Regions from separate parts of the Actinopolymorpha sp. B11F2 genome, predicted to be linked through region 3. Evidence: predicted binding sites of a transcription regulator. Region 3 holds the regulator's gene; each other region holds the start of a gene.

Region 1 (9,594 bases), on a different contig from region 3:
CCCGGCCACGGTTGCCCGGTCGGGCGGGCAGGTGCGATGTCGTCGCCCCACGGCACCAACGTCATGCGTTCGGCCGGTGCCCGCCCTCCTGACAGAACGACGGTCACCACCGCTTCGTGCCCGAGTTGGCTCTGCACCCGGGTGAAGGCGCGGTGGATGCGTTCGTCGGGTGCCTGGTCGCCCCACAGACCGTCCTGGTACGCCCCGGTTGGCGCCACGTCGTCGGGAATCAGCCGGACGCGTACGACACCGGAGGTCAGTTCCTCGGTTAGCCTGCCACCAGCCGCGTCGCCACCCGATCCGTCCGAGCCGTCCGAGCCGTCGGAGGCACGAGTGCTGGTCCCTTGCAGTTGCCAGCGCACCCGGTCGACGACATCGGCCGCGCTGAACCACCGCGGATGCCGCCACTGCCGGCTGCGCGGTTCGTCGCGTTCGGTGTCGATCTCGACCCGGAGGCAGGTGCAGACCAGTTCGCGTTCGGCGAGCCCGGCGACCAGGCGTTCGGCGGTGCCGCGGATCGCGAACGCCACCTGGTCGATCCGCTCGACCGGCGGCTCGAACGCGGCGTCCGTCGCCAGCTCGGGCGGCGGCCGCCGCGTCGCCAGCGGCCGGTCGTCACGGCCGGCGGCGAGCCGGTGCGCGGCGACACCGTCGTTGCCGAACCGGGCCAGCACCTGTCGGGCAGGCAGCGCGGCGAACGCACCCAACGTACGAATACCCAACCGGCGCAGCAGGTCGACGAGCTCGGGCCGGTCGAGTGTGTCGACCGGGAGCGAGGCGAGGCAGCGGGCCGACTCCCCGGGTGGGAAGGCCAGCTCCCGTTCGCCGGAGCGTTCGGCCAGCCGCGCCGCCTGCTCCGCCGCGAACGGCCCGTCCGCGATCCCGATCACGCAGCTGTGGCCGGCCTCCTCGAGGTGCGTACGCAGGATCTGCCCGAACGTATCGCCGTAGTAGCGGCTCGGCCCCTTGGCCGCGAGCGCGCACCGCCCCGGTCGGATGACCTCGACGCCAGGGGCGAGGGCCTCGATCGCGGCGACGACCGGTTCGAACTCCCGGGCGTCGACAGCCGGGTCGTACGCCAACGTCACCAGGTCAGGGCACCGCGCCTGCGCCTCGCGGACCCGCAGCCCGCGTCTTACGCCATGCGCGCGCGCGGCGTGCGAACAGGCGAAGATCTGCCCCTTGTCGAGGACCGCGAGGGGAGCGTCCGGTGGTTGCCCGGTGTCTCGCCCGGCCGCGGTCACCGGCCAGTCGGGGAACCAGACGACGATCGTGCGTACGGCGTTCATCCCGCGCGCTCCCACCGGCGGCCAGGGAGGCTGGTGCGACCGGGACGGTCAGCAAGGTCGGGAAGCTCAGCAAGCTCGGTGAGCGGAGCGAGGTCGGCGCGATCCGCAGGTCCGGCGACGCGGACGTCCCCGGCGCGGTCGGGCAGCCACAACCGGGTCGTACGACGTCGCCCGCCGGTGCCCCGCCCGGTCGCCTCGACGGTCACCTCGCGAGACGTCAGGTGCCCGTGCCCGGCGCCGAGGCCGTGCCAGGTGCTCGACGTGATCGCCATCCGCAGTTCGCATCCCGGCCAGTCCGGGCGTTGGACGAGAAGGACGGCGCCGCGTTCGCGTACTCGGGCGGCCAGCCGCTGCGTCTCCGCGTCGTAGGGGCGGGCAGGTGGGCGGACGACCACGAGGTCGAGGACGTCGACCAGGGTCGCGACAACGTTGAGCCACTGTCGTCCTGGCGCCGGGACCAGGATGACCCGGGTGAGGTCGATGCCCAGCCCGGCCGCGGCTTCCGCGCCGAAACCGGGCATCCCGACCATCCCGCACCAGGAGCCCGCCCGGGACGCTCCGGCCAGGAGCGCCATGGTGAGCATGGCCGAACGCTGGACCGAATAGCTCGCGCCCCGGCGAAGTCCCCGCTCGGGCAGCAGGTCGCCGAAGGCCGGGAGCGCGGGGAGGGTGGGCACCGCCCGGCCGGATCCCGTGGCAGTCGCCGGGCGGGCGGCGAGCTCGGCCCGCAGCTCCTCCACCACCGCCGCACGGTTGCGCCTCGCCCGACTGTGGTCCGCGATGCCGGGTTTCGATCCGGTGCGTTCGGCCACGGCAGGCTGGCTTGCCGACGTGCGTACGACGTCGAGGGTGCGTCCCTGCGCAGAACCAGCCACCACTCCATCATCGAACGTACGTTCGATGGTGTCAATCTCTACTGCGTCAAGCTTTCGGGCATGCCCCACGCAGGAACCGCCAGCTCTCCAACGCGATCAGGCCGCCCAGATCCTCGGTGACCTCACGCCACGGCAGGCCTACCTCGAGGGCCGATGACCTGACACCGATGCCCGCGGCAGATGTCCATGCTCGGTTGGGCCGAGAGCAAAAGCTTAAGCGACGACTTGACTTTCTGGGGAGGCGCCCTACAGTTAAGTGCATGCTTAACCATGAGTCGGCCGCCGCGGATCGGGTGTTCCACGCCCTCGCCGAGGCCAACCGGCGGGCGATCATCCAGCGCCTGACCCGCGGCCCGGCCACGGTGAGTGAGCTGGCGCGCCTCCTCGGCGTGACGGTCGCGGCAACGGTCCAGCACCTTCAGGTACTCCAGACGAGCGAGCTGGTCCGATCGGAGAAGGCCGGACGCGTCCGCACCTGCCAGATCGACCCATCCGGCCTGCGGCGCGCCGAGGGGTGGCTGCGCCTCCAGCGAACGACATGGGAGCACCGCCTCGACCGCCTCGGCGACGTCCTCGGCGAGAGCGCGACCGACCACACCACGACCACCACACCACCGGACGACCCATCGAAGGAGCCCAGATCATGACCGAGCACTCGGTGAAGCACAGCACGTTCACGCTGGAGCGGACCTACTCCGCCTCCCCCGCACAGGTCTTCGCGGCCTGGGCCGATCGGGACACGAAGGCGAAATGGTTCGCCGCCGACGACGCCGACTACACCCTCGACTTCCGCGTCGGCGGCGCGGAGGCCGCCCACGGACGCACCGACGACGGGGCAGAGATCGTCGCCGAGTCGGTCTACCGCGACATCCTCACCGACGAGCGCATCGTCTACACCACCCTGCTGTACGGCCGCGGTGTGCTGGCGACCGTGTCGGTGACCACCGTGGAGTTCGTCTCCGACGGCACCGGCACGCACCTGGTGCTCACCGAACAGGACACCTTCCTCGACGACCAGGAACAGCCCGAGTGGCGACAACAAGGCACCGGCGACTGGCTGGACGCGCTCGGCCGCGAACTCGACCAGTCCTGAAGGGAGTGTCCACAGTGCAGAGAACGAACGACCCGAACGCCGAAGCCGAGATCCGCGAGCTGTTCGAGGCCCGCACGCAGGCGCTTTCCAGCAAGGACGCCGCCACGCTGGCTGCCGCGAACGACGCCGATGTCGTGGTGTTCGATGCCGTCGCCCCGTTCGTCCATCGTGGCGCCGAGACGACAGCTCGAAAGCAGGAGTGGCTCGCGGCGTACCGCACCGGCATCGGCCACGAGATCCGCGACCTGACGATCACGACGAACGCCGACCTCGCGTTCTGCCACTTCCTGGTCCGGATCAGCGGCACCATGCTCGACGGCACGGAAGTCGGCATGTGGGTACGCGCGACCAGCTGCCTCCGCAAACTCGACGACGGCTGGAAGATCGTCCACGAGCACGCCTCAGTGCCCTTCGAGGGCGAGACGGGCAAAGCCGTACTGACCGGCGACCTGTGACCCAGGTGGGCCTGCACGCCGCGGCAGGCATATCTCTCTCATGTTGAGTGGCTACACGTGGCCAAAGGGGTGATGATGATGCCTTCACTGCAGCAGAAGGTTCAAGCCGTTCTCGACGAACTCGTTGACACCGGAGCCGAAACCGGCTTGCAGGTTGCCGTCTATCACCACGGTGCGCTTGTCGTCGACGCCGTCGCCGGTATCGCCGACGGCCGGACCGGGCGCAGGGTGAACCCGCAGACCCCGTTCTTCAGCTTCTCTACTGGCAAGGTCATGACGTCGCTGATCGCTCATCTGCTCGTCAGGACCGGTGCCGTCGGATACGACACACCAGTGGTCGACCTGTGGCCAGAGTTCGGTGCCCACGGCAAGGCGACCGCGACTCTTCGCCACGTGCTCACACACTCCGTCGGCGTGCCGGCGATGCCTCGTGGCCTCGGCCCTGCCGACCTGACTGACTGGTCGCGGGTCTGCACCGCGATCGCCGACGCCGAACCGCGGTGGCGACCCGGGACCGAGACGGGATACCACTCGTTCACCTTCGGCTTCCTCCTCGGCGAGGTCGCACGCCGGGTCATTGGCAAACCGATGCGGCAACTCCTGCACGAGTGGATCAGCGTGCCCCTGGGTATCGACGGTGACCTGTACTTCGGTGTGCCCCGAACCGACCTGGCTCGCCTGGCACGACTCGAAGACGCCGCACCACCCCCGATCGCCCGACCCGACGGTGATGCCATTCTGGCGCCCTGGGAACTGCAACCGACCGCGGCCATGGGCAACAGCCACGACATCCTGCAAGCAGACATCCCGTCGGTCGGCACCTTCACCGCCCGGGGAATCGCTGCCATGAACGCCGCGGTGCTCGACGGTCGGCTCATCGATTCCCGCCAACTCCAGGAGGTGACGGCGGTGGCCTTCGAAGGCACCGACCAGGTCTTCGGTAACCATGCGCGGCTGGCTCTGGGCTATCCGCTCGGCCGAATCGGTACTCGCATGGAACAGACGCCTACCACGTTCGGCTGGGTCGGTGGTGGCGGCAGCTACGTCTACGCCGACACCGCGACCGGCACCTCCTTCGCCCTGACCAAGAGCCGGCTCACCCCCCACTTCAACACCGCACAACGACTCGCCGACCTCACCACAGCCGAGGTCAACCCACATGCGTGAGGATCGACACCAAGAAGCACAAGCGGAAGGAGCCGCATGCTGACGCAGGTCGCGGAAGGTGTGTTGGTCCACCAGAGCGAGTTACTCCAGAACAACACCGTTGTCGTGCAGGGCAGGGCCGGCGTGTTGCTCATCGACCCTGGGATAACAGGCGATGAAATGACCTGCCTCGCGAACGACCTTCGCGAGTGGGGCCAGACCGTCGCGGCAGGCTTCTCGACGCATCCTGACTGGGATCACGTGCTCTGGCACGCCGAACTCGGCGAAGCGCCCCGTTACGGCACAGCCCGCTGTGCGGCTCAGATGCGAGACCTGCGGTCGAACGCGGACTGGAAGGCCCGCGTCGCCGAGGGGTTACCGCCGGAAATCGCCGAGGAGATACCGCTGGACCCGTTCGGCCTCATCACCGCCCTGCCTGCCGAAACTGCGCAGATTCCTTGGGATGGCCCTCGAGTCCGGATCATCGAGCATCCGGCGCATGCCCCGGGCCATGCGGCACTGTTGATCGAGGAACGCGGTGTTCTCGTCGCCGGCGACACGCTGTCCGATGTCTTCATTCCGATGCTCGACGACTTCAACAGCACCAATGACCCGATCGAGGACTACCTCGTTGGGCTGCGGCTGCTCGAGGACGTGGCGGACGACGTCCATGTCCTCATCCCCGGTCATGGGTCCGTCGGCGGAGCTGATCAGGTACGCGCACGGATCAAACAGGACCGCGCGTACGTGCAAGCCCTGCGTGACGGCCATGCTCCCGACGACCCGCGGATCGGCCCATCGGCCAAGCCCGGCTGGGAATGGGTAAGCGACATCCACGCGGGGCAAGCCCAGAGGCTCGCCCAAAGAAGCGAACGCGACGCGACGTCCGGCTAGCGAACCGCTTGCGACCCAAGCTGGCCCTGCAAGCCCTTACCCCATCAGTGTGCTGCGCCAACGCCAAGGCTTCGAGCGTGTCTGTCATGGTGCGTGCCTATGACCTCTCTGAGCCCGGCCACACCACGCCGGACGGCCGAAAACCAGGCGCGGACTGTCGACCCGGTGGTGTGTGATCGGCGTATGGCAATTGTGCGGGGCGAGCCGGGAGTCGACGGGCTGAGCGAGGCTGTGGGCGTGCTGCGGGAGTGGCAGTACGACGGGGCGCCGATGCAACTGCATCCGGGCGACCTGGGCTGGTTCTGGCGGTTCGGCGCAGCGGCGACGGCCGTGGCGGTCCGGACCTGGAGCCGGGACGGGCAGATTCTCGCCGTCGGGCTGCTTGACGGTCCCCAGCTGTTGCGGCTGACGATCGCGCCAGACGCTCGGCGGGACGAGGAACTGGCGCAACAGCTGAACCCGGGACGTGACCGAGCCGGGGGGCGGCGTACTGGGAGAGGGAACCGTCAACGTCGAAGCGCCTCTGGGCGCACTGGCCCAAGATCTGTTGTTCGAAGCCGGCTGGAACTCCGACGAGCCGCGGACACCGCTGCGCCGCGACCTCACGCAGCCGGTGGAGGACCCAGACGTGCGGATCGAGGTGGTCGGGCCGGAGCAGGCGCACATGCGGGCCGCCGTACAGCGGGCGTCGTTCGACAGGTCGACGTTCACGGACGGGCGCTGGCACGCGATGGCGGCCGGACTGCCGTACGCCGACGCCCGGTGTCTGGTCGCGTACGACGACCGGGGCAACGCGGTTGCCGCGGTGACGGTGTGGTCGGCCGGTCCGGGGAAGCCCGGGGTTGCTCGAGCCGATGGGCGTGCACCGGGAACATCGCGGTCACGGCTACGGCAAGGCGATCACCGTCTCCGCGGCGGCCGCACTCCAGGAGCTGGGCTCGTCGAGCGCGATCGTCTGCACCGCGAGCTCCAATGTCGGTGCCGTCGCCACCTACTCCTCAGCTGGCTTCCACCAACTCCCTGAGATCCGGGACCAATACCGGGCCGCCTAGCCTCCCGAGGCTAGAAAACCCATTGGCGGACCCACTACGTGACCTGGAGGTCCTGACATGACCAGTAAGTTCACCGAGCTTGCGATCGACTGTGCCGATCCGAACGGTCTGGCCCGGTTCTGGTGCGCGGTCCTTGACTACGAGGTGCAAGACGAAGACGAGGGCATTGTCGCCATTGGTCCCCCTACGGTGCCTGACGCCACCAACCACCCTGGTCCGGTGCCGCCGACATTGACATTCGCGCGCGTGCCCGAGGGCAAGACCATCAAGAACAGGCTCCACCTCGACGTGAACCCCACCGACAGGGAGCAGGACGAAGAGGTCCGTCGCCTGCTCGACCTAGGTGCTCGACACGCCGATGTCGGCCAAACCGGCGATGAGAGCTGGGTCACGCTTGCCGACCCAGAGGGGAACGAGTTCTGCGTCCTTGCGAGCCGCCGCCCCTGATCGGAGCCCGCACACCGCGATCGGAGCCCGCACACCGCGCCAGGCCTACGTGCGGTCGCCTACGCATGCGCCCGCGAACACGACGGGCGTGTGGACAGCCGGTCGCCGCCCGCCCACCCACCCTGGGCAACCGGACACTACGCGGTGGCCGCCAGGTCGAGATAGGTACGCAGGTGCTGGGCGGTGAGCGAGTCGCCCTGCGCGACGAGATCGGCAGGGGTTCCGGCGAACACCACCCGACCGCCGTCGTGGCCCGCGCCAGGGCCGAGGTCGATGGGCCAGTCGGCGTGCGCCATCACGGCCTGGTGGTGCTCGATGACGATGACGGTGTTGCCGTCCTCGACAAGCCGGTCCAGCAACGCGAGGAGCTGGTCGACATCGGCCAGGTGCAGGCCGGTGGTCGGTTCGTCGAGGACGTACGTCGTCGCCTTCTCCGCCATCTGGATGGCCAGCTTGAGCCGCTGCCGCTCGCCTCCGGAGAGCGTGGCCAGTGGCTGGCCGAGGCTGAGGTAGCCCAGGCCCACGTCGGAGAGGCGTTCGAGAATGACCCGCGCCTGTCGAGCGCCACTGGCGAAGAACTCCCGCGCCTCGGTCACCGACATCGCCAGGACCTCGCTGATGTCCTTGCCGTGCAGCTTGTAGGTGAGGACCTCCGGAGTGAACCGCTTGCCCTGGCACTTCTCACAGGTCGACGCCACGCCGGCCATCATGGCCAGGTCGGTGTAGACGAGTCCGATTCCTTTGCAGGTCTGGCAGGCGCCCTCGGAGTTCGCGCTGAACAGTGCCGCCTTGACGCCGTTGGCCTTGGCGAAGGAGGTGCGGATGGGATCGAGCACTCCCGTGTAGGTGGCCGGGTTGCTGCGCCTCGACCCGCGGATCGCGGACTGGTCGACGACCGCCACGCCCTCACGGCCGGACTGTGAACCCTGGACCAGGGAGCCGTGGATCAGCGAACTCTTGCCGGATCCGGCGACGCCGGTGACCACGGTCATGACGCCGAGCGGGATGTCGACGTCGACGTCCCGCAGGTTGTGCAGGGTGGCGCCTCTGATGGACAAGTGCCCAAGCGACTGGCGTGGCTTCTCGCGCAGGCGTACCCGATGGTCGAGGTACTGCCCGGTCAGCGTTCCCGATCTTCGGAGTCCGGCGACATCGCCGGTGAAGCACACCTGCCCACCCGCCGCACCAGCGCCAGGGCCCAGGTCGACCACGTAGTCGGCGATCTGGATCACCTCAGGCTTGTGCTCGACGACCAGCACGGTGTTGCCCTTGTCGCGCAGCCGGAGCAGCAGGTCGTTCATCCGGGCGATGTCGTGCGGGTGCAGCCCGATCGTGGGTTCGTCGAACACGTACGTGGCGTCGGTCAGGCTGGACCCGAGATGCCGGACCATCTTCACCCGCTGCGCCTCACCGCCGGACAGCGTGCCGGACTCCCGGTCCAGGCTCAGGTAGCCGAGGCCGATCTCGACCAGCGAGTCGAGGGTCTCGCGCAGGGTCGACATCAACGGGCCCACCGACTCGTCGGTGACGCCGCGGACGAACTCCGCCAGGTCGCTGATCTGCATGGCGGAGCACTCGGCGATGTTGAGTCCGTTGATCTTCGACGAGAGCGCCGCGGGGTTGAGCCTGGCGCCCTTGCACACGCCGCAGGTGTCGAACGTGGCGATCCGGTCGACGAACGCCCGGATGTGGGCCTGCATCGACTCGCGTTCCTTGGCGAGGAAGAGCCGCTGCACCTTGACGACAAGGCCTTCGTACGTGGTGTTGAAGGTGCCGTTGTTGATCTTGGTGGCGGGCTTGTGGAGGAAATCCTCCCACTGCTGCGGGGTGTAGTCCTTCAGCTTGACGTCGGGATCGACGAAGCCGGAGTGCGCGAGGGTCTGCCAGTACCACGAGCCCACCTGGAAGTTCGGCGCGGTGATCGCGCCCTCGTTGAGGGTACGTTCGACGTCGACGAGCTCGTTGATGTCGATCGCGGACACCCGGCCGATGCCTTCACACTCGGGGCACATGCCCTCGGGCAGGTTGAAACTGAACGCACCGGAAGTGCCGACGTGCGGGTCGCCGAGCCGGCTGAAGATGATCCGCAGCATCGTGTGGGCGTCGGTCGCCGTGCCGACCGTCGAACGTGAGTTGGCGCCCATGCGTTCCTGGTCGACCACGATCGCCGCGCTGAGGTTGTGCAGAGCGTCGACATCAGGACGGCCGACATTCGGCATGAACGACTGGACGAACGCGGTGTAGGTCTCGTTGATCAACCGCTGCGACTCCGCGGCGATCGTGCCGAAGACCAGCGAGGACTTGCCGGACCCGGAGACGCCGGTGAACACACTGAGCCGGCGC
Region 2 (9,594 bases), 300 kb from region 3:
GCCGGACACCGCGTGATCGGTCGTCATGGGAGGCCACCATAGGCTGCGAACGATGGAACGTGTCGTTGTCGCCGGTGCGGGACTCGCGGGCCTGCAGGCCGTCCTTGCCCTGCGCGGCCAGGGGTACTCGGGTGAGCTGGTCCTGGTCGGAGCCGAGCCACATCCGCCGTACAACCGGCCGCCCCTGTCCAAGGCCGTCCTGCTCGGCGACGCCGACGACCCGACGCTGCCGTTCGACGCGGCCGCGTTGAAGGTCGACGTCCGCCTCGACACGACAGCGACCGACCTGCGCGAAGGAGAGCTCGACACCGACGCTGGGAGGCTTGCCTACGACGGGCTCGTCATCGCGACCGGGGCCGAACCGGTCCGGCTCCCCGGCGACGGCGCGATCTACCTCCGTACCCGCGACGACGCCCTCGCGCTGCGGTCCCGGCTTCAGCCCGGTGAGCGGGTGATCGTCGTCGGCGCGGGATGGATCGGTGCCGAGGTGGCGACGGCTGCCGCTCGGCACGGCTGCCGAGTCACCGTGCTCGAGCAGGCCGCGACCCCGGTCACGCACGCGCTGCCCGCCGAGGTCGGACGGCACTTCGCGCCGTGGTACGCCGCCGCCGGCGTCGAGTTGCTCTGCGGCCAGCGCGTGGCCGCCGTACGTCCTGACGGCGTGGACCTCGCCGACGGACGCCGGCTCTCCGGCTCCCTCGTCGTCGTCGGTGTGGGTGTCCGGCCGGCAACCTCCTGGCTCGAGGGCTCCGGACTCGCGCTAGACCACGGCGTCGCCGTGGGTGCGGACCTTCTCACCAGCTGGCCCGCAGTCGTGGCGGCTGGCGACGTGACAGCCCGCTGGTCGCCCCGCTACGCCACTCGGATCCGCGGCGAACACTGGGACGACGCGCTGCGGGCACCGGCCGTTGCCGCCGCCACCCTCCTGGGCCGGGACGAGACCTATGACCCGGTGCCGTACGTCTGGAGCGAGCAGTTCGGCCGCTTTGTCCAGTACGCCGGACATCCCGCGCCGAGCGACCGGATCGTGTGGCGCGGCGACCCCGAACGCGACCCGTCCTGGTCGGCGTTCTGGCTCACCGGAGACGACCGCCTCACCGCGCTGATCGCCGTCGGCCGGCCCCGTGACCTGGTGCAGGGGCGGCGCCTCGCCGGCAGGGGCGTCCGGGTAGATGCCGAACTCCTCACAGACCCGGCGGTTAGCGTCCAGGCAACGGTGGCAGGCTTGGCAGGGTGAGCAGGAACGAGTCGACCACGAGTGCCGCCACCAACGACCTCGACCACCTCGTCCCCGCCTGGCTGAACCTCCCTGAGGTGGCCGAGCGGCTCGGTGTGGGCGTCAACCGCGTACGCCAGCTCCTGCGCGACGGGGAGCTGATCGCCCTGCCGCACGGGGAGCGGGGAGTGCTCCACGTCCCGGCCGACTTCCTGGCCGGTGACCGGGTGGTCAAGGGCCTGGCGGGGACACTCACGGTCCTCCATGACGCCGGCTATGACGAGGTGGAAGCCGTCCGATGGCTCCACACGCCCGATGACGGCCTCGATGGCACACCGATCGCGGCGCTGGCTGACAACCGCGGTCGGCAGGTACGCCGGCAGGCCCAGGCGCTCGGCTTCTGACCACACGCCGGCACTGGCGCCGTCACTTCATTGGCGCCGTCAGCTCACCGGCCGTTTCGACACGGAACTTTCACACTGGCCCGCGTGGACGCGGAGCCGGGGAACGGGCGCGGGGGAGCTGCCCGGAAGGAGTGGGCGATGCCTGAGCTGGACAAGTTGCTTGCTGGGGAACAAGCCCCCGGCGTCTACCAGTGGCGGTCCGCACCGACCGAGGCGAAGGTGAAAGCGGCCGCCGAGCAGGCTGGCTGGCGCTTCGTCGAGTTCGACACGACTACCGTGGTCGACAAGGCGGGACTCCTCGACACCGTTGCCGCGACGTTCGGGTTCCCGACGTACTTCGGGCGCAACTTCGACGCGTTCGCCGACTGCCTGAGCGAGGTGCGCGACGACGCGGGGATCCTTGTGCTGTGGGAGGGATGGGCGGGTCTCGCCGAGCTCAACCCGCAGACCGCCCGCATGGCGCTCGACGTGTTCTCCGATCGCGCCAGGGAGAAGCAGTGGGGCCCCTTCGCCGTCCTGCTCGCCGGCACGGGACCCGAACTCGACGTCCCCACGTTCGACTAGCCCTGAGGACGCACCGGGCGGTGCTAGCCGGAGCGCTGCGTCGCCAGCCGGGCGAGCTCACCGAGGGCCGAGCGCGGGTCCTCGGTCGCGACCGGGGCCTTCGCGAGCGCGGTCGATGCGGCGTCGGTGAGCTCGGCGATGAGCCGCTCCACCGTGGCGAGCGCACCGGTGGCCACGATCACATCCCGCAGCTCGGCCACCCCACCGGAGTCGAGGTCCCGGTCGCCGAAACACGTGCGGAACCGCTCGGCCTGTGCCGGTGTCGCGGCCTCGAGCGTCTTGGCGACGAGGACCGTGCGCTTGCCTTCCCGCAGGTCGTCGCCCGCGGGCTTACCGGTCACCTGGGGATCGCCGAAGATGCCGAGTACGTCGTCTCGGAGTTGGAACGCCTCACCGAGCGGAATGCCGTACGCCGAGTACGCGGCCAGCAACTGGGGCGACGCACCGGCGAGGACCCCGCCGAGATGGAGCGGCCGTTCGACGGTGTACTTCGCGCTCTTGTACCTCACCACCCGCATCGCGGCCGGAAGTGACGACGTTCCCGCGGCCTGGTTCACCAGGTCGAGATACTGACCGGCCATCACTTCCGTACGCATCAGGTCGAAGTACCTGAAGGCCGCCAGCAGCCGGTCGTTGGGCAGGCCGCAGCCGCGCAGCATCTCGTCTGACCAGCACAGGCACAGGTCGCCCAGGAGCAGGGCGGCACCGATACCGAACGGCTCCGCCGGACCGCCCCAGCGCCTGGTCGCGTGCAGGCTCGCGAACTGCCTGTGCACCGACGGCCTTCCGCGCCGGGTGTCGGAGGCGTCCATCACGTCGTCATGCACGATCGCCGCGGTCTGGAGGAGTTCGAGCGCGGCCGAGGCGGTCACGATCCGCGGATCGTCCGCCTCGCCGCCGGCCGCACGCCAGCCCCAGAAGCAGAACGCCGGCCGCAGTCGCTTGCCGCCCGCGACGAACGAACGGACCACGTCCAGTTGGACGTCGAGCTCGGGGTCGATCGCCCGCAGCTCGGCGGCCCGCTCGTCGAGGAACCGGTCGAGGGCGGCGTCGACCCGCTGCCGCAGGCCCGGAAGATCGAGAACGTGGCCGGCATCGGCCCGCCGGTGCCCGGGCGCTGCTTCGCCCGCGGCCGCTGCCTCTGCGCCTGCCGGTGCGGGCGGCGGCCAGGGCACGTGCGTCGTGTTCGGCACGTCCGCCAGCCTAGACGGCACGGACCCGCCGGCCAGTAACCTGGGCGCATGGCTCTAGGACTGCACTCGACGAGACCTGCCACCACCACGATCCGCGACCTGCTCGCTCGCGGTGACCGTTCGTATTCGTTCGAGTTCTTTCCACCGAAGAACGATCAGGGTGAACAACAACTGTGGCGGGCGTTGCGTGAGCTGGAGACGCTCGCGCCGACGTTCGTCTCGGTGACCTACGGCGCCGGCGGCTCCACCCGGGACCGCACCGTGCGGATCACCGGGCAGATCGCCGCCGAGACGACTCTCACCCCCGTGGCCCATCTCACGTGTGTCGGACATTCCCGGGCCGAGCTGCGGTCGGTGATCGGTGCGTACGCCGATGCGGGCATCGGCAACGTGCTGGCTCTGCGGGGGGATCCCGAAGGCGGAGCCGGCCAGCCGTGGACGCCGCACCCTGAGGGCCTCGACCACGCCGACGAACTGGTCGAGCTGCTCTGCCAGCTGGGCGAGTTCTGTGTGGGTGTCGCGGCGTTTCCCGAGGGCCACCCGGAGGCGGTCAGCCTCGACGCCGACGCCGAGTTCCTTGCCCGCAAGGCGGCGGCTGGTGCCGACTTCGCGGTCACCCAGTTCTTCTTCAACGCCGACGACTACCTCGCCCTGGTGGAGCGGGCGAGCCGGTACGGCTGCGACATCCCGATCATTCCGGGAATCATGCCCGTGACGAACGTGCGCCAGATCCAGCGGTTCGCGACACTGTCGGGCGCGGAGTTCCCCGGCTGGCTCGCCGACCGGTTGCTGGCGGTGGAGGACGACCCGGCCGCCGTACGCGCGATCGGCGTGGAGGTCGCCACCGACCTGTGCCTGAAGCTGCTCGCCGGCGGCGCCCCGGGCCTGCACTTCTACACGCTCAACCGGTCGACCGCGACCCGGGAGATCTACTCGAACGTCGCCCAGGCCGGCGTTCGCCACTGACGGTCCGGCGCGTTCGCGCGGCACCTCACGCACGGCCGATCTCCGTGGCGACCGCCGCGGCTCCCAACAGCACCTCGGGCACACCAGGACCCGGATGCGCCGTGGCGCCTACCATGAACAGCCCGCGCACCGCCGTGTGGTTGCGGGCGACGCCGAGGCCCCGGACGGCCCCCCGCCACGCCGGTCCGTAGCTCGTCGCCTCGCCGTCGACGCGGGCGACGACCCGGTCGCGGATGTCCCACCCGCGCCGGGCCAGGACGTCCAGCGGATCCGCGGTGATCCCGGTTCCCCCGTTGCGGTGCACGATGACGCTCACCGCGCGATAGCCCGCCGGGGCGAGGCTCGGGTCATCGGGTGCGCGCACCACCACCGTCGGTGACTCACGGTCGTCGTCTCCGTGGAAGACGGTCTCGTGCAGGAGGTCGTCCGCTGCGTCGGCCAGCCCGACGTGGACGAGTGGGGAAGGCGACGCGTCCCGCAGCGTCCGGACGGAGCGGCGCATGGCCCACGGCGGCCGGGCCAGGATGCCGCGGGCAACGGTGCGTACGTCGACGCCGGACACGACGACATCAGCCGCCAGGCGCTCACCGCCACGCAGCTCCACACCAGTGACGGCACCGTCGCCCCGGATCGCCACCGCCTCGGCATCGAGACGTACGGTCACGGCACGTTCGTCGAGCCGCTGGCCCAGGGCGTCGACAAGGGCGCCGAACCCGCCCGCGCAGGTCCAGATGCCGAACGTCCGTTCGACGTACGCCCGCACCGCCGTGAAGCTTGGCGCGTCCGCGGGGTCCGAACCCGTCGCGAGCACCGGATACTCGAGCAGCTTCCTGGTACGGACGTCGGTCAGTCGGCGCCGGGCAAAGGCCCGCAACGACCGGCCGGGAGCGAGGGCCCGCACCCCATGGGGGCCGAGGCTTCGTACGCCGGAGAACGGAACCTCGAGCACCCGGGTCCGCAGCGACTCCCAGGTCGGGGCGAGGTCGTCGACGACCGCCTCCCAGGCCGCACCCGCGGTGGAGCCCAGCGCTGCCTCGACCGCGCGTCGTTGGCCGGATCTGCTGCCCACTGGAAGGTCAAGAGCGGTGCCGTCGGGGAAGACGTGCCGGCGCGGCGTGGGTAGCGGCGCGAGTTCGAGGACCCGCTCCAGCGGTCGGCCCGACTTGCGGAACAGGTCACGCAACGTGGCCGGCAGTGTCACCGCGGCTGGTCCAGCATCCCAGCGGAACCGGCCGACTGCGCGGTCGTCGTGTTCGGCCGTACGCACGACGCCGCCGAGGCGGGAGGAACGCTCCAGCAGGGTGACGGCGTGTCCCAGCTTGGCGAGGCGCGCGGCTGCCGCCAGGCCGCCCAGCCCGCCTCCGATCACCACGACCCGAGCCACAGACGTCGGAGCGTAGTCGTTCGCGGACGCCCGGCGTGTCGGGGGTGCCCAGGGATTCCCCTGGGGAACTACCTAGGAACGAATGAGTACGTCGCCGGATAGTCGCGAAACCTTCCAGTCGCGAGGATTTCGGACATGGAACGACCACGGCCGGTGGCAACGCGCGGCGGACAAGGACAGCCCTAGTCAGGCGGCGCGACAGACACCTCGGCGGCCGAGGTTGCGAGCGGTGGAGCGGTTGGGCCCCCACGGGGGTGGGGCCCAGCCGCTTCGCCATGTCTGGGGTGTGCGGCGCCGCGCAGGCCGCCCCGCCCGGGAGACAGCCCGCGCGGACTCTGTGGGGCCGACGGCCGGATCACCTGCTGCCCGACACCCACCGGCGCGTCGTGCCCGCGGCGCCAGGCCCTGTGGGTGAGCGTGCAGCCCGACGCCGTACGTCAGCGCCTCGTCGACGCCGAGATCCCGTGCCGGCGGCAGGACGCTCGACGACGCCGGAGTTGTAGCCGGTTCGCCGCTGGAGTGGGCGGCCCACGGTCCGGGGCGACCGCGCCCGGCCACGGCTCATGATCAAGAGGTAGAAACCGGGGAAACATGGCCCGCGATCGCCAGGTTTCCGCCTCTTGATCAGGAACCTGGATCTCGGGACGGTTGGCCGCCAGCCGCCAGCCGCCAGCCGCCAGCCGCCAGCCGCCAGCCGCCAGCCGCCAGCCGGCAGCCGGCGGTGGCCAGCCGGCGGTTGTCGGTGGTCCCTGCGAGACTCCCGGCCGTGATCGCAACAGGGCAGCGTGCCAAGTCCTCAGGCCGCGGCGACGGGTTCTTGACCTGGTTGTCGCGCCGGGCTACATTTGCCATTGTTCGAACATGCGTTCGATCTCGTCCGTCGGGGAGTCGGGTCCCCGGCGGGCGAACTGCCCGGTGCGACAGCTCGACCCTGTCGCGGCGGGCGCCAGTTGGGTCCGGGCGAGGTGCGCAGGGCAGGGGAAGTGCCTCGCCCGGCGGCTGGTGCGACGAGCTCGAAGCCGAGGTTGTCGCCGGGCGCGTGCCGACTGCGTTGCGTCGGTGCCGTCCGGCTTTCGTGAAAGGAGTCCCGCATGCGGACGCACGCGACACCTGAGTTTCAGGCACCGCTCGGACCGGGCGTCTTTGTCGCGCTGGAGCGTGCCCGTGCCTCCCTCGCCGAGGCGGAGTTGGCCGCGACGCCTGCAGAGCGCTACGTCGCCGCGCACATCGCGGCGCTGCGCACCGCCGCCGCGGTCCTGGCCGGACGGTCCAGGCCAAGCGGCCGGCGCGGGCAGCGCGATGCCTGGACGATGCTCGCCCGCGTCACGCCGGAGCTGGGTGAGTGGGCGGCCTTCTTCGCGGCCGGCGCGGGTAAGCGGGCGGCCGCCGAGGCCGGTCTGCGTCAGGCGGTGACCGACCGGGAGGCGGCCGATCTCGTCCGCGATGCCGAACGCTTTCTGGCAGACGTCGAACGGCTGCTCGAACTCCCGCATCAACCGCCCCTGCCGAGGGACGGAGACCTCCTCGACGAGCCGGGCGAGGTGAGCCGCGCCGCCGTGCCGCAGCCGCGGGCACGCGACACGGCCGCCTGACCTCTGGGCGCCTGGACAAATAGGCTGGTAGCAGTTGTCCATGCGAACGAGGAGGCACAGTCCCGTGCCCGAGTGCGGCCGGTCCGCTGATGGCTCTGACCCCCGCGCGCAACGTGGAGAGGCGGCCAGCGGCGCGGGTCATCGTCGTGCCGTCCGCAGCGAGGTGGTCTGGCGCCTGGTTCGCACGATCCTGGCCGAGCAGTCCGCCGTAGCCGGGCACGCCCAGCTCGACGTCGTCGACGCTGGTGGTGGCACTGGTCACCTCGCCGTTCCGCTCGCCGAGCTCGGACACCGGGTCACCGTCGTCGATCCCAGTCCTGACTCGCTCGCTGCGCTGAAGCGGCGGGCCGACGAGGCAGCGGTCACCGGTTCCGTCCAGGCTGTGCAGGGCGATGTCACGGACCTGCCGGAGCTCGTCGGCGCGGCGGGCGCCGACCTCGTGCTGTGCCACAGCGTCCTCGAGGTCGTCGATGACCCGGGCGCTGCCCTCGAGTCGATGGCGGCTGTCCTGCGCCCAGGCGCCGCCCTCAGTCTGGTGGCCGCGAACCGGTACGCCGTCGTCCTGGCCAAGGTCATTGGCGGGCACCTGTCCGACGCCCGCGCCGTCCTGGCGGAGCCGGCCGACGGGTGGCAGCCGGAGGGGCCGACGCCGCGCAGGTTCACCGCCACCCAGCTCCGCCGGGCGGTCGGGAACGTCGGGCTTGTCGTCCTTGCCGAGCACGGTGTGCGGGTATTCGCCGATCTGACCCCAGCGACCCTCGCCGACGAGCCGTCGGCCGCCGCGGCACTGCTCGAACTCGAGGCAGCTGCCGCGGAACACCCGACGTTCCGTGCCATCGCGACCCAGATCCACCTGCTTGCTCGGCGAGTGTGATCAACCGCTGATCGTCAGGTACCGTGTGACCCGCGAGCGACCATCCGGGCCTGGCTCATATGCGTGACATATGCGGAACAGTGCGCCGGTAACCGTCGAACGTGAGAGGTCGGCTACCGTGCTGGTCCAAGCCTGCTTAGACTGCATCTAGGCCCCGAAGATCGAACACAGCAAAGCTCGAAACACGGCAGTGTCCCGTTGGAGGTCAGGTGCCTCTCTCCGACCACGAGCAGCGGTTGCTCGAGCAGATGGAGCGGGCCCTTGCTGCCGAGGACCCTAAGCTCGCCTCGGCGCTGCGAGGGGTCGATCTACGCACCCGACAACGCCGCCGCGCAGCACTCGGTGCGGTGGTGTTTGTTGTCGGCATGGTGCTGATGCTCGGCGGCGCGATCATGATGACGACCGGGCGCAGTGTCGCCGCCTACATCGTGGTCAGCGTGCTCGGCTTCCTTGTCATGCTGGTGTCGGCCTACTACGTCGCGACCAGTGTGCGGCACATGCCCGCGGCCGGCGAGATGTCCAAGGTCGTCCCCATTCGCGGTCGCGGCGGCCGGCGACCCAAGGCCAAGGCGAAGGCGAAGGCCAGTGGGACGTTCATGCAACGCATGGAGGAACGCTGGAGACGACGCCGCGAGTCCGGCTTCTGACCGACTCGCTCCTGTGACCTGGCTCTCAGGCCCGGCACTTGGCGGAGAATCCGCGTCCTGCCGCTGTTTCCAGGGCGGCAACCTTTCAGGGCGGCACCCTTAGGCGACAGACACCCTTGAGGGCGGCAACCGTTTCCACGGCAGCGCTGCCACACTCAGTGCGCCGCTGGTGTCCTCCGGCGGCGCCAGGGCAGCTGGAGCACCTGCCTGACCGAGCGTGCGCCCGCGGTGTCCATCCGGTCGAGCAGCCCGAACAGCGGACGCCATAGCCGAGGTAGTTGGCGGCCCAGCGACGGGGGCAGCAGCAGGGCCCGCGCCTGCTGAGCGCGTGAGCCGGTAGACCGCAACGCCTGCGTCACCGCCTTGAGCGATTCGGTGACTTCGCCCGCCGAGCCGGGATCGGGGGCGTACCGACTCCGCTCCACGGCCTTGACGACCTCCTGCAGGCTTGCAACAGCGTCCTGGGGGACCTTGGGCCGCAGCCGGGCGCCGGTGGCCCGCGGGGTCGCGGCATCGTCCCAGGTCAGCCCGGCGTCGATACTCGAGTCGGCAAGTTCCCGCCAGGCCCCCTCGACCAGTCGGCCCGGCGGCTGGCGTGGCGACAACCTGATCTGCCGGATCGCCGTGCGGACGAGGAACGGCACCGCCGCGACCAACAGGACGCCCGCGAGGATCAGGACCGGAACCGGACTGATGCCCGGGTCGACAGGTGTCTGCGGAGCGCCCCGGAGCGGGTCGTCCTCACCTGGCAGCG
Region 3 (9,594 bases):
TGCCGCGTCGGAGATCTTGCGGAAGAGCCCCTTGGCGTCGACCTTCTCCAGAACGTCCCCGGTGATCCGGGCCCGCAGGCCGAACGGCGCGCCGTCCTCGACCGCACGCATGAACTCGTCGGAGACCCGGACGGAGTTGTTGGCGTTCTGGTACTGCACCGAGTGGATGTCGGCCCCGCCGAGGTCCATGTCGAAGCCGGCATCGCGGAGGGCACGGATCTTGTCCTCCTCGCGCGCCTTCGTCTCGATGAACTCCTCCACGTCGGGGTGGTCGACGTCGAGGATCACCATCTTCGCCGCGCGCCGGGTCGCCCCGCCGGACTTGATGGTCCCGGCCGAGGCGTCCGCACCGCGCATGAACGACACCGGCCCGGACGCCGTGCCGCCGGAGGAGAGCAGTTCGCGGCTGGCGCGGATGCGGGAGAGGTTCACACCCGAGCCGGAGCCGCCCTTGAAGATCAGGCCCTCTTCCTTGTACCAGTTGAGGATCGAGTCCATCGAGTCGTCGACCGCCAGGATGAAGCAGGCGCTCACCTGCTGCGGCGACGGCGTGCCGACGTTGAACCAGACGGGGCTGTTGAAGCTGAAGTACTGGTGCAGCAGCATCCAGGTGAGCTCATGGTCGAAGATCTCGGCGTCGGCGGGAGACGCGAAGTACCCGTGCTCCTCGCCAGTCCGTCGGTAGGTCTTGACCACCCGGTCGATGAGCTGTTTCAGGCTCTGTTCCCGCTGCGGAGTGTCGACGGCACCCCGAAAGTACTTCGTGGTGACGATCGTCGAGGCGTTCACCGACCAGAAGTCGGGAAACTCCACGCCCTTCTGGCTGAAGACGGTCTCGCCGGTCTTCCAGTTCTGCTGTACGACGTCGCGGCGCTCCCAGGTCACCTCGTCGTAGGGGTGCGAACCGGGCTTCGTGAAGACCCTCGAGATCTTCAGTCCCTTGTTCGTACGTCCCCTCGCCCCCCCGCGGGTTGAGCCGCTCACCGTCTCCGTCATGCTGCCTCTCCTTGGTTCCTTCTGGTGTGTTGGTGTTCCTGGGCCGGACGCTTCCCCTCGCCTGCCCAGGAACGGGTCTGTGGCGAGCCGTCTCCACCTGGTCCCGTTCGGCCGTCGTGGCCCAGCTCCTAGGGGTGGGCGGATTCCCGCTCGGGTGTGGGTTCGGGAACCGTCTCGGCCCGCTCGGCGCGCAGAAGCGCGATCTCGGTCTCGAAGTCGGACAGGCTCGCGAAGCTCCGGTAGACACTTGCGAACCGCATGTAGGCGACCTCGTCGAGTTCCCGCAGCGGCCCGAGGATCGCGAGCCCGACCTCGTGCGAGGGAACTTCGGCCGAACCGCTAGCCCGGATCTCCTCCTCGACGCGCTGTGCGAGGAGCGCGAGGGCATCTTCGTCGACGGGCCGTCCCTTGCACGCCTTGCGCACACCGGCCGCGACCTTGTCCCGACTGAACGGCTCGGTCACTCCGCAGCGCTTCACCACGGCGAGGGTGACCTGTTCGACGGTCGTGAAGCGACGCTCGCACTCAGGGCACTGGCGACGGCGCCGGATCGCGGTGCCGTCGTCGGTCGTACGACTGTCGACGACGCGACTGTCGAGGTGTCGACAGAAAGGGCAGTGCATGACGCGCGCTCCTCGGGGTCCAGGCGGCGGGGTGATCAGATGATCGGGCCCTGCCGTCGAGATCTGCCCGACATGTCCTGGTTCGGGGCCCAGATCGCGCTGTCCCTGGGGATGAGACTGTGGATTCCCTGGGGAGAACCTGTGGGCTTCGAATCACAACCTGTGGACGACTTACAACTCTGTAACTACCACATCTAGGGGTACCGTACGTCGGTCGCCCAGACCCATGCAAGCTTCGGCGCGCCGGCGACACTCCTCTCCCCGCGTCGCTGCAGGTCAGGTGGCGCAAGGCGGGACACAACCCGCGATAGCCGGGCGTGTCGCCGGCCAGACCCTCGGGGCGGCGATGTCAGCTACCGGAACGAACTGGGACCACGAGTGACTGGCCCATCTCCAGGTCACCGGCGCTCGTCAGGCCATTGAGCCGGGAGATCTCCTCGACCGTGGCCCGGATGTCGGCATCAGGATCCACTCGTGCGGCGATCTCCCACAGCGTCTGCCCTGGCGCCACCGTCACCGTCCTGGTCCGGACCGACTGACCACCGTCAGAGCCCGCGTCGGCGGCCGACGCGCCCTGCAACAGGACCACCGAGCCGAGGACGCCGAGCGCGAGGAAGACCAGCGTCATCACCAGAACGGCGACCCGGCCCCGCCGGGTCAGGGTGACCGGCGCCTGCGCGGGCCCACCCGCCACCAGCCCTCGATGACACGCCCGTACCAGCCGCGGCCGTGGACCGCGCCGGGCTCGCGCCGGAGAGCGCTCGGCGGCGCCCCTGCGGGGGACCCCCTCGAGCCGCCCACTGTCCGACAGTGCCTCCGGGAGGTGGGGCGCGCTCGCCCGAGAGGTCCGCCGGGAACGGAACTCGTCGATGTGCACGACTGGCGCACTGCTACTCATGTGCCGACCTCCTACGGCGAGGGAACGAACCTCGACCTTGCTCGACGTCGAACGACTGTTCGATCGAACGTCTGGACGATTTTCTACACCACCCCACCGACAGCCCGCCAGACCGCAGGGTCGAAAATAGGTTCGAGGCCACAGGTTCTCCGGTGGGAGAGGACCAGCCCCGCCCACGTCGGCCAGGCAGACCGTCCCATCGGCCAGGTGGGCGCGAGCGGCGTCCTGCACGGTCCGCGACACGCTCGCGACACGCCGTCGAACAGATGTTTGAAAGTGGATGACGGAGGCCCTACGCTCCTCGATGTGGGCACCCGGCGGGAACCCGGGAGCCCTTCCTGGAAACCCTCGGAAGGAGAACACCGCTATGCCCAAGCGGAAGAAGTCCGATCGCGACTCCTCCACCGCGGCCGTGCGCGAACTGCCCGACGGGCCGCCGGACGCCACCGGCCTCACGCCCAGGCAGCGCCGAATCCTGGAAGTCATCCGCGAGTCGGTCGAAAACCGGGGATATCCACCTGCCATGCGCGAGATCGGCGAGCTCGTCGGTCTGACCTCGTCCTCATCGGTCGCCCACCAGCTCCGCGTCCTCGAGACCAAGGGATTCATCCGGCGCGACCCCAACCGACCCCGCGCGCTCGAGGTCTTGTTCCCCGACACTCACCGCCGGGCCGTCTCGAGTGCCCGGATGACGACGTACGACGAGACCGACAGCGGTGACGCTCATCCCACGCCGGCGTTCGTGCCCGTGGTAGGCCGGATCGCCGCCGGTGGACCGATCCTCGCCGAGCAGGCTGTCGAGGAGATCATGCCGCTCCCCCGTCAGCTGGTAGGCGAGGGTGAGCTGTTTCTGCTCAAGGTCAAGGGCGACTCGATGGTCGAGGCGGCCATCTGCGACGGCGACTGGGTGGTGGTTCGCCAGCAACCCACGGCCGAGCTGGGCGAGATCGTGTCCGCGATGATCGACGGTGAGGCCACCGTCAAGACCTACAGCCGGCGCGGCAAGCAGGTGTGGCTGCTGCCGCACAACCCGGCCTATGAGCCGATTCCTGGAGACGACGCCGTGATCCTCGGTAAGGTCGTCGCGGTCCTGCGGCGCGTCTGACCTGTCAGGGTGCCGCGCACACCACCTGACGACCGGGAGAAGCATGTCAAACTCCACGACGGGGACCGACGCGACGTCAGGAGCTGACCACGCGCGGTCCGCTGTCCCGCACGATCCACCGCCGGCGAAGGAGCCGTTGGCCCCGAACGACGGCAAGAGCCTGGTCGTGGAGGTCGAAGGGATGCGATGGGCACGCATCCCCCTCCAGACCGAACTCTTCGCCCGCGGCGACGACGTGCCGGCCCGCGTGACGGCCTACGTCCGCGACGCCGCGCGCCTCGTCGCGGAGAGTCCCCACTTCAGCGGGGTCTTCGAGGGACCGTGGTACGTCGTGGTGAGCGAGAAGATCGTGGCGATCTCGCAGGGACGGTCCTACTTCACCTGGGAGATCGACCCGGGGCCTGCGGCCAGGGTCCTCTCCCGGCTGGTCCAGCGCACGCCGCACGGCATCGGACTCGGCAGCCCTTGGACGATGCAGCTGGCGATCAACGAGGCGGGCCTTCCCAGGATCCTGGCAGCGGCAGCAGCCAGTGTCGTCGGCAAGGCCGTCCGCCAGCGCGGATGGTTCTACGTCGTGGCCGGGCACCGGGTCAACGCGATCGACGGCCCGACGTCCTATTCGGCGTTCCCGTCCAATGTCTCGGCGAAGCTTCCGCCCAAGGACCCTGGCAAGGTGGCCGCGGCCATCACCGACGCCGTGACTGCCCAGCTCCCCGAGGACATCGCCGGGACGCTGGCGGGCACCGTCGTCATCGACTCCAACGACCTCGGCCGTGACGTGTTGGGACACGACACCGATCGCCGCCCCGGCTTCTTCTGCGAACTGTTCCGGGACAACCCGTTCGGTCAGGGCCGCCAACAGACCCCGATCGCGATCTGCGTACGCATGCCGGACTGATCAGGCGTCGCGGGCGGCGCGCAAACGCTGCAGCGCTCCGACGGCGACGTCGCGGTCGGGCGTGAACCACATCGGTGGCAGTGACGCCCGCAGGAAGCCGCCGTAGCGGGCCGTGACCAGCCGGGGATCGAGCACGGCGACCACCCCGCGGTCGGACGAACGCCGGATCAGCCGGCCGACGCCTTGGGCGAGCAGCAGTGCGGCATGGGTCGCCGCCACCGCCATGAAGCCGTTGCCGCCGGCCTCGTCGACGGCGCGCTGCCGGGCCGAGGCGAGCGGGTCGTCGGGGCGCGGGAACGGAATGCGGTCGATGACCACGAGCTGGCAGGTGTCGCCCGGCACGTCCAGTCCCTGCCAGAGCGACAAGGTGCCGAACAACGACGTCCGCGGCTCGTCCACGAACCGGCGATGCAGCTCCGCCAGCTGCCCCTCGCCCTGGCAGAGCACCTCGAGGCCGAGGCGTTCCCGAACCGCGGCCGCGGCGTCCTGCGCGGCGCGGCGGGACGAGAAGAGGCCGAGTGTCCCGCCGCCCGAGGCCTCCATGAGCTGTGCCAGCTCCTGCAAGGTGCGCTCCGAGATGCCACCACGCCCCGGCGGCGGCAATCGTCGGGCGACATAGAGGATCGCCTGCCGGCCGTAGTCGAACGGCGAACCGACATCGAGCGCACGCCACGGCAAGGGCTCCACGACGTCCGTGCCCGCCGCCGCGGCCGCGTCGGTGGAAGCGCCGCCGGGTTCTGCGATCTCACCGCCTGTGTGACTGCCAGCCGCACGACCTGGGCGGTCACCGCCTGCGCGGTCACCAGCTGGGCGGTCACCAGCTGGGCGGTCACCATCCGGGCGGTCACCTTCTGGGCGGTCACCGCCTGCGCGGTCACCATCCGCGCGGTCACCTTCTGGGCGGTCACGATCGGGCCCGTCACCTGTTGGCTGGTCGCCCGCCGGTTCGTGGCCTTCCGGCGGATCAGGGAGGCGGTCGACCGGTCGCAGGCCCACCGACCGAGCCGCCGCGTCGAAGTCGCCGCCCAGCTTCAACGTCGCCGAGGTGAGGATGCAGGTCCGCTCGGCCATCAGGTGCACCCGCAGAAGGCCCGACACGGACAGCGGCGCCACGCACAGTTCAGGCCCTCCACGCTCGCGTTCGGCCACCCACACGACGTCGTGGGGCGACATCGCCGCGATCCGATCGGCGATGTCACGGACCTGTTCGACGTAGGCCCGTGCCTGGCGGCGTCCCGACTCCTTCTCGGCATCGCCCCCGGGGTCCTTCTTCTCACCCGGGAACGCCGACCACGCCGCACGTGCACTGTCACGGACGAGCGCGACCGCCGTGGCAAGCTCGCCACCCAGGGACTCCACGCGGCCGAGCGACGCCGAGGCGAGGGCAGCGCGCAGGGTCTCGCCCGCGTCCTCCAACGGGTCGGCTTCGCCGCCGTCGCAGAAGGACCGGGCCCGGCGCGCCGCGCGCTGCACCATGCCGGGCGCCAGCTCCGCCGACGCCGTGCTCGTGACCCTGGCGGCCAGCTCGTGCGCCTCGTCGACGATCGCGACGTCGTAGTCGGGCAACACGGGGACGTTCTCCAGGGCGTCGATCGCCAGCAGTGCGTGGTTGGTGACGATCACGTCGGCGGCCAGCGCACGCTCCCGGGCACGCTCGGCGAAGCACTCGTCGCCATAGGGGCAGCGCTGTGCGCCCAGGCACTCCCGCGACGACACCGCCACCTGCGCCCAGGCGCGGTCCTGGTGGGTCGGCGCCGCGTCGCGGTCGCCGTTGCCCCCGGTCTGTGCCTCGTTCTTCGCCCAGTTCCGCAACGTCAGGACCTGCCGGCCGAGCGGCCCCGTGTCGACTCTCTCGACCAGCGCTCCCTGCTCGTCGGGTACGCCGTCACGAACCCGGTGCAGACAGGCGTAGTTGTGCCGTCCCTTCAAAATGGCGTACGACGGTCGCCGGCCGAGCCTCTTCTCGATCGCATCCACCAGCTGGGGAAGGTCACGGCCGACCAGCTGCGCCTGCAGCGCCAGCGTGGCCGTCGCCACCACGACCGGGCGGCGCTCGCCCCCACCCGGATGCAGGAACGCCGGAACGAGATAGGCGAGGGACTTCCCCGTACCCGTTCCGGCCTGCACGACCAGGTGTTCACCACGCTCCATCGCGCGCGTCACGGCCTCAGCCATGACCACCTGTCCGGGCCGCTCGGTGCCGGCGAGCGCGGTCACAGCGTCCTGGAGCAACTCACGCACACGGGGATCCGGCCGGTCCGACGTCGATGGCGGGGCGTCGCGGGAATCCCGCGCTGGTTCGGCCATCCCGCGAGGTTATACCGCCCGGGTTCCCCGCCGACGGCCCCTCATGTGGTGGGATTTGCTCATGACCTACGACGCCGTACCGCTGATCCCCCGCGCGGTCCTGTTCGGCAATCCGACGTACGCCACCCCCACCGTCTCCCCCGACGGCACCCGGCTGGGCTACCTCGCTCCTGACGAGGGCGTGCTCAACGTGTGGGTCGGCCCGGTCGACGAACCGGACCAGGCGACGCCAGTGACGCGTGATCGCGGCCGCGGGATCCGGGTCTTCGGCTTCTGCCACGACGACCGGACGTTGTACTACCTGCAGGACGAGGGCGGCGACGAGAACTGGCGCCTGCACCTGCTCGACCTGGAGTCCGGCGCCGAGCGGTGTGTGACGCCGTACGACAACGTGCAGGTGCGGGTCCTCGGCCACAACCGCTGGCACCCGACCACGATGCTGCTCGCCATCAACAGGGACAGGCCGGAACTCCATGACGTCTACCGCCTGGACCTCACCAATGGCGAACTGGAGAAGATCCGGGACAATCCCGGCTACGTCGGCTGGCTCGCCGACACAGATCTCACTATCCAGGGTGCGGCCTCGGTGACCGAGGACGGCGGTGTGGTGTTCTTCCTCGCCGACGAGGATGGCGAGTTCCATTCCTGGCTGGAGGTTCCGGCCGACGACGCCAACACCACCAGCCCGGTCGGGTTCTCCCGCGACGGCACCACGCTTTACCTCGTCTCCTCTCTCGGCGCCAACGCGGCCCGGCTGGTGAGCGTCGACCTCGCAACGGGCAAGGAGACTGAGCTCGCCGCCGATTCCGCGTACGACGTGGACGGAGTGGAGTTCGACCCGGAGACCCGCGTGCCGCAGGCCGTGATCTTCGACAAGGATCGCAAGTCCTGGACGTTTCTGGACGAGGCGTACGGCCAGGCCGTCGAACAACTCCGGAGCTCCCTCGGCATCGACGGCGAACTCGGCATCAACCGCACCGAACGCGACGACCGGCTCTGGATGGTGTCGGTCATGCCGTCCGACGGCCCGGTCCGCTTCTACCTCTACGACCGGTCGACGGGCGGCCTCCGGTTCCTGTTCGCGCACAAGCCGGACCTCGGCGGGTACGCCCTCGCGCCCATGGAGCCGTTCGCCTTCACCGCGCGCGACGGCCTTGAGATCCACGGCTACGTGACGTTCCCGCCCGACGTCGAACGCGAGCACCTTCCCGCGGTGCTCAACGTCCACGGCGGTCCATGGGCGCGTGACGCCTGGGGCTACAACGCCGAAGCGCAATGGCTCGCCAACCGCGGCTACGCATGTGTGCAGGTCAACTTCCGCGGGTCGACGGGCTACGGCAAGGCGTTCGGGAACGCCGCCGACAAGCAGTGGGGCCGCACGATGCACACCGACCTGCTCGACGCCATCGAACACCTCGGCGGACAGGGGTACATCGACCCGAACCGGATCGGGATCATGGGCGGTTCCTACGGCGGGTATGCCGCACTGGCGGGTGCCGCCTTCACACCCGACGTGTTCCGCTGTGCGGTCGACCTGTGCGGCCCGTCCAACCTCCTGACTTTGCTGGCCGCGGTCCCGCCGTACTGGAAGCCGATGGTCGCGATGATGTACGCCAAGGTCGGCGACCCCGAGACCGAGAAGGACATGCTCTGGGAACGCTCCCCACTGTCCCGGGTCGAGGACATCTCGATCCCGGTCCTGGTGGCGCAGGGTGCGAACGACCCGCGGGTCAAACAGGCCGAAGCGGAGCAGATCGTGGAGGCCCTGAAGAGCAAGGGCGTTCCGCACGAATACCTTCTCTTCCCGGACGAAGGGCACGGCCTGGCGCGGCCGGAGAACCGCGAGGTCTACTACGCGGCAGCCGAGCGGTTCCTGGCCGAGCACCTGGGCGGGCGTGCGGAGGGCTGAGCCAGCCTCCCAGCGCGTGGTCCCGGCTGCGGACCCACTACGCCACTTCGGCCGCCGGACCGCCATCCAGCCGTCCGTGCGACGCCCACCACGCGACACCGCCTGCCCGACCGCCATGTGTCCGCCCGCGCGACGCCCACCACGCGACACCGCCTGCCCGACCGCCATGTGTCCGCCCGCGCGACGCCCACCACCCCCCCGGCTGCCTGTCCGCCGTGCCACCAGGCACGAGGCCGGGCGCCGAGCGGTTGGACTTGAAAACCCGGTAAGAAACTGATCGCACAAGCGGCGCGACTTGCCCGGATCGGGCATGGTGGAAGCATGTCGTCTGCGTACTCGCCGCTGCCGGACCGGCGCGGTGCCGGCAACCGCTTCGGTGATCCCGGCGTCGCCGGTCTCAAGATTTTGGTCCTGTTGGTCGGGTTGATGTGGGCCAGCGAGTTCCTCGACACGTTCCTCGGCGGGGCGCTCGACGGTTTCGGCATCCAGGCGCGTGACTCCGACGGCCTGATCGGCATCGCCGCCGCGCCGTTCCTCCACGCGGGGTTCGGCCACCTGATCTCCAACACGATCCCGCTGCTCATGCTCGGCGCGATCATCGCCGCGAGCGGCGCGGCCCATCTGCTGGGCGTGACCGTCGTCGTGGCGCTGGTGAGCGGGATCGGCACGTGGCTGACGTCGCCGCCCGGCTCGATCACGGTAGGCGCCAGCGGGATCGTGTTCGGCTATGCCACCTACCTCATCGTGCGGGGTATCTTCAACCGCAGCCTGGGCCAGCTCCTGATCGGCGTCCTGGTGGTCGTCTTCTGGGGCGGTGCGCTCCTCAGCGGGCTCCTACCCCAGGCCGGGATCTCCTGG

What was found. The regulator LexA, encoded in region 3, represses DNA repair genes until DNA is damaged. The targets are predictions, from matches to a motif close to TCGAACANNTGTTCGA.
Region 1: the regulator LexA is predicted to act here: its motif matches at 2,175-2,190, upstream of imuA' (DnaE2-dependent mutagenesis accessory factor ImuA').
Region 2: the regulator LexA is predicted to act here: its motif matches at 6,583-6,598, upstream of ABN034_RS02115 (SAV_6107 family HEPN domain-containing protein).

What each region holds. Positions count from the first base shown of each region.
Region 1 is NZ_JBEFTX010000011.1:143,821-153,414, reverse strand. Features, by position in the region: gene ABN034_RS20445 (DNA polymerase Y family protein) at 1-1,289, opposite strand, end outside; gene imuA' (DnaE2-dependent mutagenesis accessory factor ImuA') at 1,286-2,164, opposite strand; gene ABN034_RS20435 (ArsR/SmtB family transcription factor) at 2,425-2,811, shown strand; gene ABN034_RS20430 (SRPBCC domain-containing protein) at 2,808-3,257, shown strand; gene ABN034_RS20425 (YybH family protein) at 3,272-3,712, shown strand; gene ABN034_RS20420 (serine hydrolase domain-containing protein) at 3,791-4,879, shown strand; gene ABN034_RS20415 (MBL fold metallo-hydrolase) at 4,916-5,752, shown strand; gene ABN034_RS20410 (GNAT family N-acetyltransferase) at 6,607-6,804, shown strand; gene ABN034_RS20405 (VOC family protein) at 6,862-7,251, shown strand; gene ABN034_RS20400 (ATP-binding cassette domain-containing protein) at 7,389-9,594, opposite strand, start outside.
Region 2 is NZ_JBEFTX010000001.1:465,509-475,102, reverse strand. Features, by position in the region: gene ABN034_RS02150 (class I SAM-dependent methyltransferase) at 1-27, opposite strand, end outside; gene ABN034_RS02145 (NAD(P)/FAD-dependent oxidoreductase) at 53-1,237, shown strand; gene ABN034_RS02140 (Rv2175c family DNA-binding protein) at 1,234-1,620, shown strand; gene ABN034_RS02135 (barstar family protein) at 1,759-2,184, shown strand; gene ABN034_RS02130 (polyprenyl synthetase family protein) at 2,208-3,377, opposite strand; gene metF (methylenetetrahydrofolate reductase [NAD(P)H]) at 3,426-4,343, shown strand; gene ABN034_RS02120 (phytoene desaturase family protein) at 4,369-5,727, opposite strand; gene ABN034_RS02115 (SAV_6107 family HEPN domain-containing protein) at 6,819-7,319, shown strand; gene ABN034_RS02110 (methyltransferase domain-containing protein) at 7,384-8,193, shown strand; gene ABN034_RS02105 (SCO2097 family morphological protein) at 8,403-8,840, shown strand; gene ABN034_RS02100 (transglutaminase TgpA family protein) at 8,996-9,594, opposite strand, start outside.
Region 3 is NZ_JBEFTX010000001.1:762,869-772,462, forward strand. Features, by position in the region: gene ABN034_RS03460 (vitamin B12-dependent ribonucleotide reductase) at 1-996, opposite strand, end outside; gene nrdR (transcriptional regulator NrdR) at 1,125-1,619, opposite strand; gene ABN034_RS03470 (LysM peptidoglycan-binding domain-containing protein) at 1,969-2,517, opposite strand; gene lexA (transcriptional repressor LexA) at 2,885-3,622, shown strand; gene ABN034_RS03480 (hypothetical protein) at 3,666-4,520, shown strand; gene ABN034_RS03485 (ATP-dependent DNA helicase) at 4,521-6,827, opposite strand; gene ABN034_RS03490 (S9 family peptidase) at 6,889-8,736, shown strand; gene ABN034_RS03495 (rhomboid family intramembrane serine protease) at 9,058-9,594, shown strand, end outside.